Cycloclasticus pugetii PS-1: one gene and its partner. The protein of the gene in region 1 binds, or shares a complex with, the protein of each later gene. Links are inferred from orthologs where the notes say so. Each region holds a gene or a part of one and is shown in the gene's direction. Other genes may lie near its edges.

What was found.
Region 2: the proteins of uvrB (region 1) and uvrD are in contact, whole or in part, in a crystal structure (PDB 7EGT), measured with the Thermus thermophilus proteins. The link is inferred for Cycloclasticus pugetii PS-1 from one-to-one orthologs. Residues at the interface, in WP_096411307.1 of Thermus thermophilus: Glu23, Leu25, Arg26, Asp27, Gly28, Glu29, Arg30, Phe31, Arg55, Glu326, Asp327, Phe328, Glu379, Ser382, Gln383, His398, Gly400, Arg401; in WP_096412145.1 of Thermus thermophilus: His654, Arg656, Phe657, Gln666, Asp668, Glu669, Lys680, Arg681, Leu682, Ser683, Lys685, Tyr686, Ala687.

What each region holds. Positions count from the first base shown.
Region 1 is NZ_ARVU01000001.1:801,428-806,656, forward strand. What follows is about bases 640-3,636. They hold uvrB (excinuclease ABC subunit UvrB), read left to right. Parts: upstream 640-1,136; coding sequence 1,137-3,137; downstream 3,138-3,636. Other genes in these bases: CYCPU_RS0103905 (pyridoxal phosphate-dependent aminotransferase), read right to left, coding at 640-1,010; thrS (threonine--tRNA ligase), read left to right, coding at 3,341-3,636. Also shown: more of CYCPU_RS0103905, read right to left, coding at 1-639; more of thrS, read left to right, coding at 3,637-5,229. UniProt on the Escherichia coli protein: The UvrABC repair system catalyzes the recognition and processing of DNA lesions. A damage recognition complex composed of 2 UvrA and 2 UvrB subunits scans DNA for abnormalities.
Region 2 is NZ_ARVU01000001.1:182,275-185,235, forward strand. It holds uvrD (DNA helicase II), read left to right. Parts: upstream 1-378; coding sequence 379-2,544; downstream 2,545-2,961. Other genes in the region: CYCPU_RS0100915 (class I SAM-dependent methyltransferase), read right to left, coding at 1-242; CYCPU_RS0100925 (aldehyde dehydrogenase), read right to left, coding at 2,596-2,961. UniProt on the Escherichia coli protein: A helicase with DNA-dependent ATPase activity. Unwinds DNA duplexes with 3'-5' polarity. Translocates on single-stranded DNA with 3'-5' polarity. Initiates unwinding more efficiently from a nicked substrate than double-stranded DNA.

The sequences.
Region 1 (5,229 bases):
CGATTCAGTATGGCGTTGAAGTCAGGGAAGCAGTAAAACGTTCCGTCAGATGGAATGCAGCTGATGCCATTTATTTGGTTCAGTTGTTCTACAACATAATCGTGGCGTTCTTTAAAGGCCACTAGCATTTCACCGATGCAAGATTGATCTCCTTCTAGTGCTGCTTGCGCAGCGTATTGTGAGATAGATGTTGGGTTTGATGTGCTTTGCGACTGAATCTTCTTCATCGCTTTCATCAGCTTGCTAGGGCCTGCTGCGTAACCAATGCGCCAACCAGTCATGGAGTAGGCTTTTGATACACCATTAAGCACAATAGTTTGGTCGTATAGTGCTGGGCACGCCATAACGATGTTGCTGAAAGGCTCGTCAGTCCAAAGAATGTGTTCGTACATATCGTCGGTCGCGATGAGGATATGTGGGTGTTTGACCAACACATCGCCCAGTGCTGCTAATTCGTCATTGGTATAGGCTTTACCACTTGGGTTTGATGGGCTGTTGATCACTACAAGTTTGGTTTTTTCGGTGATGGCAGCCTCAAGCTGTTCAGGGGTAATTTTAAAAGCTTGATCTTGGCCTGCTTGAACGATAACCGGTACGCCACCTGCCAATAAACTCATATCAGGGTACGACACCCAATACGGTGCAGGAATAATAACTTCATCGCCATCGTCTAATAAGGCTTGAGCTAAGTTGAAAAAACTTTGCTTGCCGCCGCATGAGACAAGAATTTGGTCGGCTTGATAATCAAGACCATTGTCGCGTTTTAATTTATTGATAATGGCATCTTTAAGTTCAACCGTGCCATCAACGGCTGTGTATTTGGTTTTACCTGCATTAATAGCGTCTTTAGCGGCTTGTTTGATATGCTCTGGTGTATCAAAGTCAGGCTCGCCTGCGCCTAGGCCGATGATGTCTTGTCCGGCTGCGCGTAAGGAAGCCGCTCTTGCTGTTACAGCAAGTGTTGGAGAAGGTTTTATGCGTTGTACGCGTTGTGACAGTTTAATGCTCATTTGTTATAGCCTCTATGAATAAAATTCAGCTTAAATGGGGTGTTGACAGCTTTTTTAGAATAAAATTAAGTATTTGGTCCCCTAAAGACAGTATTCTACTAGATGCTGCGTTCCCAGATAATCCCTATGAATAAAAAATTCGAAATTCACTCATCTTTTAAACCAGCAGGCGATCAACCAAAGGCGATTAAAGCGCTGGTTGAGGGAGTTAATCATGGCGAAGCGAATCAAACCTTATTAGGGGTAACAGGCTCAGGTAAAACTTTTACGATGGTGCATACCATCGCAGAGCTGCAACGGCCTGCTTTGGTGTTGGTGCATAATAAAACGCTGGCCGCGCAGTTGTATGGCGAGCTTAAAGAGTTTTTACCCGATAATGCGGTTGAATATTTTGTGTCGTATTACGATTACTATCAGCCAGAAGCCTATATGCCGGCATCAGATACCTTTATAGATAAAGATGCGTCATTAAATGAGCACATTCAGCAAATGCGCTTGTCTGCGACTAAAGCACTGATGGAACGCAAGGATGCGGTGATTGTTGCGAGTGTTTCTTGTATATATGGCTTAGGTGATCCGGAACTATATTTTAGTATGATTTTGCATTTATCTCGTGGTGAGCGGGTGAGTCAGCGCGAGATTATTCGTCAGTTAACAGACATGCAATACAAGCGTAATGATGTTGAATTACTTCGTGCAACGTATCGAGTAAGAGGGGATGTGATTGATATATTTCCTGCCGAGTCAGACCAAGATGCGCTGCGTGTGGAATTGTTTGATGATGAAATTGAGCGTTTGTCGTTGTTTGATCCATTAACCGGTGAAATTATCCAACGCATACCGCGTTACACGATTTTCCCTATTTCTCATTATGTAACCCCGCGCGAAACCATTTTAGAAGCGATAGAAAAAATAAAATCTGAATTGGCAATTCGCTTAGAACAGTTACGTTCGTTAAATAAACTGGTTGAGGCGCAACGGTTAGAAGAACGTACAAAGTTTGATTTGGAAATGATGCGTGAAATTGGCTACTGTTCGGGGATTGAAAATTACTCACGTTATCTATCCGGTAGAAAGCCTAATGAGGCGCCGCCCACGTTATTTGATTATTTACCAGATAATGCCTTGCTCTTTATTGATGAGTCGCACGTGACAGTGCCGCAAGTAGGGGCGATGTATAAAGGTGATCGTTCAAGAAAAGAAACGTTGGTTGAATATGGCTTCCGTTTGCCATCTGCGTTAGATAATCGGCCGATGCGCTTTGAAGAGTTTGAAGCGAAAGCACCTCAAACGATTTATATTTCAGCGACACCTGCTAAGTATGAAATCGAGCGCTCGGGGGCGGTGGTGGAGCAAGTTGTTAGGCCAACAGGCTTACTTGACCCGATTATTGAAGTAAGGCCGGCCACAACACAAGTGGATGATCTGTTGTCAGAAATTAAGAAACGAGTGGCAGTTGAAGAGCGTGTATTGGTTACAACGCTAACAAAACGAATGTCTGAAGATTTAACCGATTACTTAATGGAGCACGGGGTAAAGGTTCGCTATCTGCATTCTGATATTGAAACGGTTGAACGGGTAGAAATTATTCGTGATCTTCGTTTGGGTATATTTGATGTGTTAATTGGTATTAACTTATTACGTGAAGGCTTGGATATTCCAGAAGTGTCCTTAGTGGCTATTTTAGATGCAGACAAAGAGGGGTTTTTGCGATCTGAGGTGTCTATGATTCAAACAATAGGGCGTGCGGCAAGGAATGTAAAAGGAAAAAGTATTTTATATGCCGATAAAATAACACGGTCAATGCAACGGGCGATGGATGAGACCAGTCGTCGTAGGGAAACTCAGCAGGCGTTTAATGAAAAGCACGGAATTAGCCCAACCGGAATCATTAAAAAGGTCACCGATATCATGGAAGGGACGGCCCGATCTCAGCGAAGTACAATGAAAAAAGTAGCTGATGAAGCGGCAAAATATCAAGCTTTATCACCAGCTCAAATGGCAAAAAAAATAAAAGAATTAGAAGCGAAAATGTATCAACATTCACGAGATTTAGAGTTTGAAGAAGCCGCTAAAGTACGTGATGAGGTGAATGAGTTACAAAATCAGATGGTTTTGAATAGCTAGCATTGGCAAATTAAATAAACTGATAGCTTCACTAACGAGGCAACATTCAGTACAATGCGCGGTCTTAAGAAAATTGGCTTGCAGGCGCGTAGCTCAGTTGGTTAGAGCGCATCCTTGACATGGATGAGGTCGGTGGTTCGAATCCACTCGTGCCTACCAATTTTTAACACCAAATTCAAACATCAAAACACAAAGGTTCTAACGTGCCAGTTATTACATTACCGGATGGAAGTCAGCGCGAATTTTCACAAGCAGTTAGCGTGCTGGACGTGGCCGCTGATATTGGCGCAGGCTTGGCAAAAGCAACCTTAGCAGGGAAGGTGAATGATGTATTAGTTGATGGTTCTTATTTAATAGAGCAAGACTCAACGCTAGCGATTGTGACAGCAAGAGATGAAGACGGTCTTGAAGTTATTCGCCATTCAACCGCACATTTATTAGCACAAGCAGTTAAGCAGCTGTTCCCATCGGCTCAAGTCACCATAGGCCCGGTTATTGATAATGGTTTTTTCTATGATTTTGCATTTGAGCGTTCGTTTACGCCAGATGACCTTGAAAAAATTGAAAAGAAAATGTCAGAACTGGCAGAGCAATCTATACCGGTTGAGCGTTTTGAGCTGTCTCGTGATGATGCGGTAACGTTTTTTAGAGATAAAAACGAGGAATACAAAGCACAAATTATTGAAAGCATTCCGCAAGATGAAGTGTTGTCACTTTATAAACAAGGTGATTTCACTGATTTATGTAGAGGGCCGCATGTACCAAATACTGGTAGTTTAAAAGCGTTTAAACTAACTAAACTGGCTGGTGCGTATTGGCGTGGTGATTCTAATAATGAAATGCTTCAGCGAGTATATGGCACGGCTTGGGGCGATAAAAAGGCGCTGAAAAAGTACCTGCATAGAATAGAAGAAGCTGAAAAGCGTGATCATCGTAAGATTTCTAAATCACTGGATTTGTTTCATATTCAAGAAGAAGCACCAGGGATGATTTTTTGGCACGATGCAGGCTTAAGTGTTTATAGAACAATTGAGCAATATATTCGTTCTAAACTACAAGACAATAATTACGTAGAGGTACGTACACCGCAATTAGTGGATAAGTCATTGTGGGAAAAATCAGGTCACTGGGAAAAATTCCGTGATGATATGTTTACCGTAGACTCGGATAACCACGAGTATGCTGTTAAACCAATGAATTGCCCATGTCATGTGCAAATATATAACCAAGGCTTAAAAAGCTACCGTGACTTGCCCTTAAGAATGGCCGAGTTTGGTTCGTGTCATCGTAATGAGCCATCAGGTACCTTACATGGGCTGATGCGTTTGCGTAACTTTATTCAAGATGATGCGCATATCTTCTGTACAGAAGATCAAGTTCAATCAGAGGTGTCTGATTTTATTGACCTGTTGTTTGAAGTGTATGCAGATTTTGGTTTTACCGACATTCTTATCAAGCTGTCTACACGACCTGAAAAAAGAGTAGGCTCTGATGAGGTTTGGGATAAGTCTGAAAAAGCTTTAGAAGAGGCCTTAAATGCAAAAGGCTTAGACTGGGAATTGCAACCGGGTGAGGGTGCCTTCTATGGGCCTAAAATTGAGTTCTCACTGAAAGACTGCTTAGATCGTGTTTGGCAATGTGGCACCATCCAAGTGGATTTTTCAATGCCGGGTCGTTTAGATGCGCAATTTATTGCAGAGGATGGTTCAAGACAATCACCGGTTATGTTGCACAGAGCGATTTTGGGTTCTTTGGAGCGTTTTATTGGCATTTTAATAGAAGAATATGCGGGTAAATTTCCTGTGTGGTTGGCACCGACCCAAGTCGTTTTAATGTCAATTACGGATAAAAATGACGAATATGCGACCTCAATTGCAAAAATCCTTCAAAAACAAGGCATCAGAGTCAAATTAGACTTGAGAAATGAGAAGATCGGCTTTAAAATTCGCGAGCATACTTTAAAACGCATTCCGTATCTCATCGTTATCGGTGACAAAGAAGTAGAAAATAACGAGTTGGCAGTGCGTTCGTTAAGTGGAAAAAACCTGGGTCATTTCAATCCTGAGGACTTTATTTCGTTAGTAACCAAAAA
Region 2 (2,961 bases), 620 kb from region 1 along the record:
CAAAAGGTTGGCGAGCCATCTAGGCCTATTGGAACGTGCCCTAAGGATTTAAAGTGTTTTAAATCTCTGCCGGGACCACAGCCAAAATCAAGGATATTAAGGGTTTTGTCTTTTGGAAGGGCGGCTAAGAAGGCCTTAATGTTTTGCGAAACATCATGATCTTTTGTGCCACTCCAAAAAGCGTCTGCATTATGTTCGTAATGCTTTATGGTTGTGGTTTCTTTAGCGCTGATGTCGTCCATTTGTTTATTCCAAAGTTTTTGCTGTCATTTGTCAGTCGAGGCAACTTAAATAACGAACGGGGCATTGGTTTATGAAAGGTTGTTATTTTTTGTCTGTTTCAATGAAACTGGTGTCGGGTCAGTATAAAATATTCACATGGATATTACACATATATTAGATGGGCTTAACGATGCTCAGCGAGATGCAGTGAGTGGCCCAGAAAAGGCCGCACTTATTTTAGCAGGGGCAGGCAGTGGTAAAACGCGTGTGCTGGTGCATCGAGTTGCCTGGCTGATGCAGGTTGAAGGTGTTTCGCCGTATAGTATTTTGGCGGTAACGTTTACTAATAAAGCGGCAGGTGAAATGCGTGAGCGTGTGCAATCGATGCTAAAAACACCGGTTGGTGGCATGTGGATTGGCACCTTTCATGGGATCGCCCATCGTTTATTAAGAATGCATGCTCAAGAACTGGGCTTACCCGATGCGTTTCAGGTGCTAGATTCAGATGATCAATTTCGGATGATTAAGCGTTTGCTTAAATCAATGAATGTGGATGATTCACGCTGGCCACCTCGCCAAGTCCAATGGTTTATCAATGCACAAAAAGACGAAGGTAAACGAGCGAAACATATTGCGCCGTCGAGTGATCATTTTGAGCAAAAAATGTTAGAGATTTATGCAGAATATGAACAAGTTTGTCAGCGCTCTGGGCTGGTCGATTTTGCTGAATTATTACTTAGAGCACATGAGCTATTACGTGATAACGATGCGGTAAGAGCGCATTATCAGCAGCGTTTTAAACATGTGTTAGTCGATGAGTTTCAAGATACCAATACCATTCAATATGCTTGGTTACGGCTACTCACAGAAGAATCTGAAAACTTATATGTAGTGGGTGATGACGATCAATCTATTTATGGTTGGCGTGGTGCAAAGATTGAGAATATTCATCGTTTTCAAAAAGATTATGCTGAACATAAGGTGGTGCGTTTAGAGCAAAATTACCGTTCCACCAGTACCATCCTAAAAGCAGCCAATGCCATTATTGTTAATAACGATGGGCGGATGGGTAAAGAGTTATGGACCGATGGTGAGGAAGGCGAGTTAATCTCTTTGTATTCGGGCTATAACGATCAGGATGAAGCGCGCTTTGTTGTTGATAGAATTAAAGACTGGGTGACGAATGGGCACAGTCGTGAAGAAGCCGCTATTTTATATCGCTCCAATGCTCAGTCGCGCTTATTTGAAGAGTATCTAATGGCTGCCGGTATTCCTTACCGTGTGTATGGTGGTTATCGTTTCTTCGAACGGTTAGAAATTAAAAATGCATTAGCCTATATGCAACTGGCGACCCATCACGATAATGATGCGGCATTTGAGCGCATTGTTAATACGCCAACACGTGGGCTAGGTACGCGTACGCTAGATATTATTCGTGAGCAAGCTCGTGGGAAAAGCATAAGCCTTTGGCAGGCAGCAAATGAGTTATGTGAGGAAGCGGCGTTAACTGGTCGAGCATTAAATGCATTGACGGGCTTTTTAGCCTTGATTCGTCAACTGGTTGTTGATATGGCATCGATGAGCTTACATGAAAAAGTTGAACAGGTAATTAGCCGTTCTGGTTTGATTGAACATCATAAAAAAGAAAAAGGCGAGAAGGGCGAAGCACGAGTAGAAAACTTAGAAGAGCTTAGCAATGCAGCGCGTCAATTTGCCTATGAGGCTGATGAAGCTGAAGAGTTGAGTGAGTTAGACTCATTCTTAGCCCATGCTGCTTTAGAGGCTGGTGAAGCTCAAGGTGATAAATTTGAAGACTGCGTTCAATTGATGACCCTGCATTCGGCAAAAGGCTTGGAGTTTCCACTGGTCTTTATGGTTGGTATGGAAGAAGGCTTGTTTCCTAGTCAGCGCTCGGTTGATGATGCAGCGAAACTAGAAGAAGAGCGACGGCTAGCCTATGTTGGTATTACACGAGCAAAGGAGAAGTTGTATTTGACCTCTGCAGAATCGCGTCGTTTACATGGGCAAGAAAGCTATCCGATGCCGTCTCGTTTCATTAGGGAAATTCCTGCAGAGTTAATGCAGGAGGTTCGTTTAGGCACTCGTGTAACACGCCCCGTAGTAAGCAATCAACAAGCTAGTTTTAGTGATGAATCAGCCGTTGGTTTTAAAATGGGCGAGCATGTCGTGCATGCAAAATTCGGCGAAGGTGTGGTGCTGAATATTGAAGGCAGTGGTGCGCAGGCGCGAGTGCAGGTTAATTTTTCTCCAGCGGGTAGTAAATGGCTAATGCTTGCCTATGCGAAATTAGATAAAGTTTAGCCTTAAAACGCCCCAGCTTATGTTCAATAAGCTGGGGGAATAGCTATTAATTTAAAATGGGTAGTGCACGTGGTTTGGTGCAACTGTGACCCAGCGTAATTCGGTAAACTCATCAATCACTGCGCGGCCATCGAAGCGTCCATAACCGGTTGCTTTAGTACCGCCGTACGGCGCTTGAGCTTCGCCATTAACAGTTGCGCTGTTAATGTGACAAATGCCCGATTCAATATGTTTTGCCATTTTCATCGCTCTTGGGAAGTCGCGGCTGAAGACAGAGGCCGATAAACCGTATTCCGTATCATTTGCAACAAACAGTGCTTGTTCATCGTCTTTAACGCGAATAATAGAAATAACCGGACCAAAAGACTCCTCGTGATAGGCACGCATGTCAGCAGTAACATTATCTAAAATAGTGGC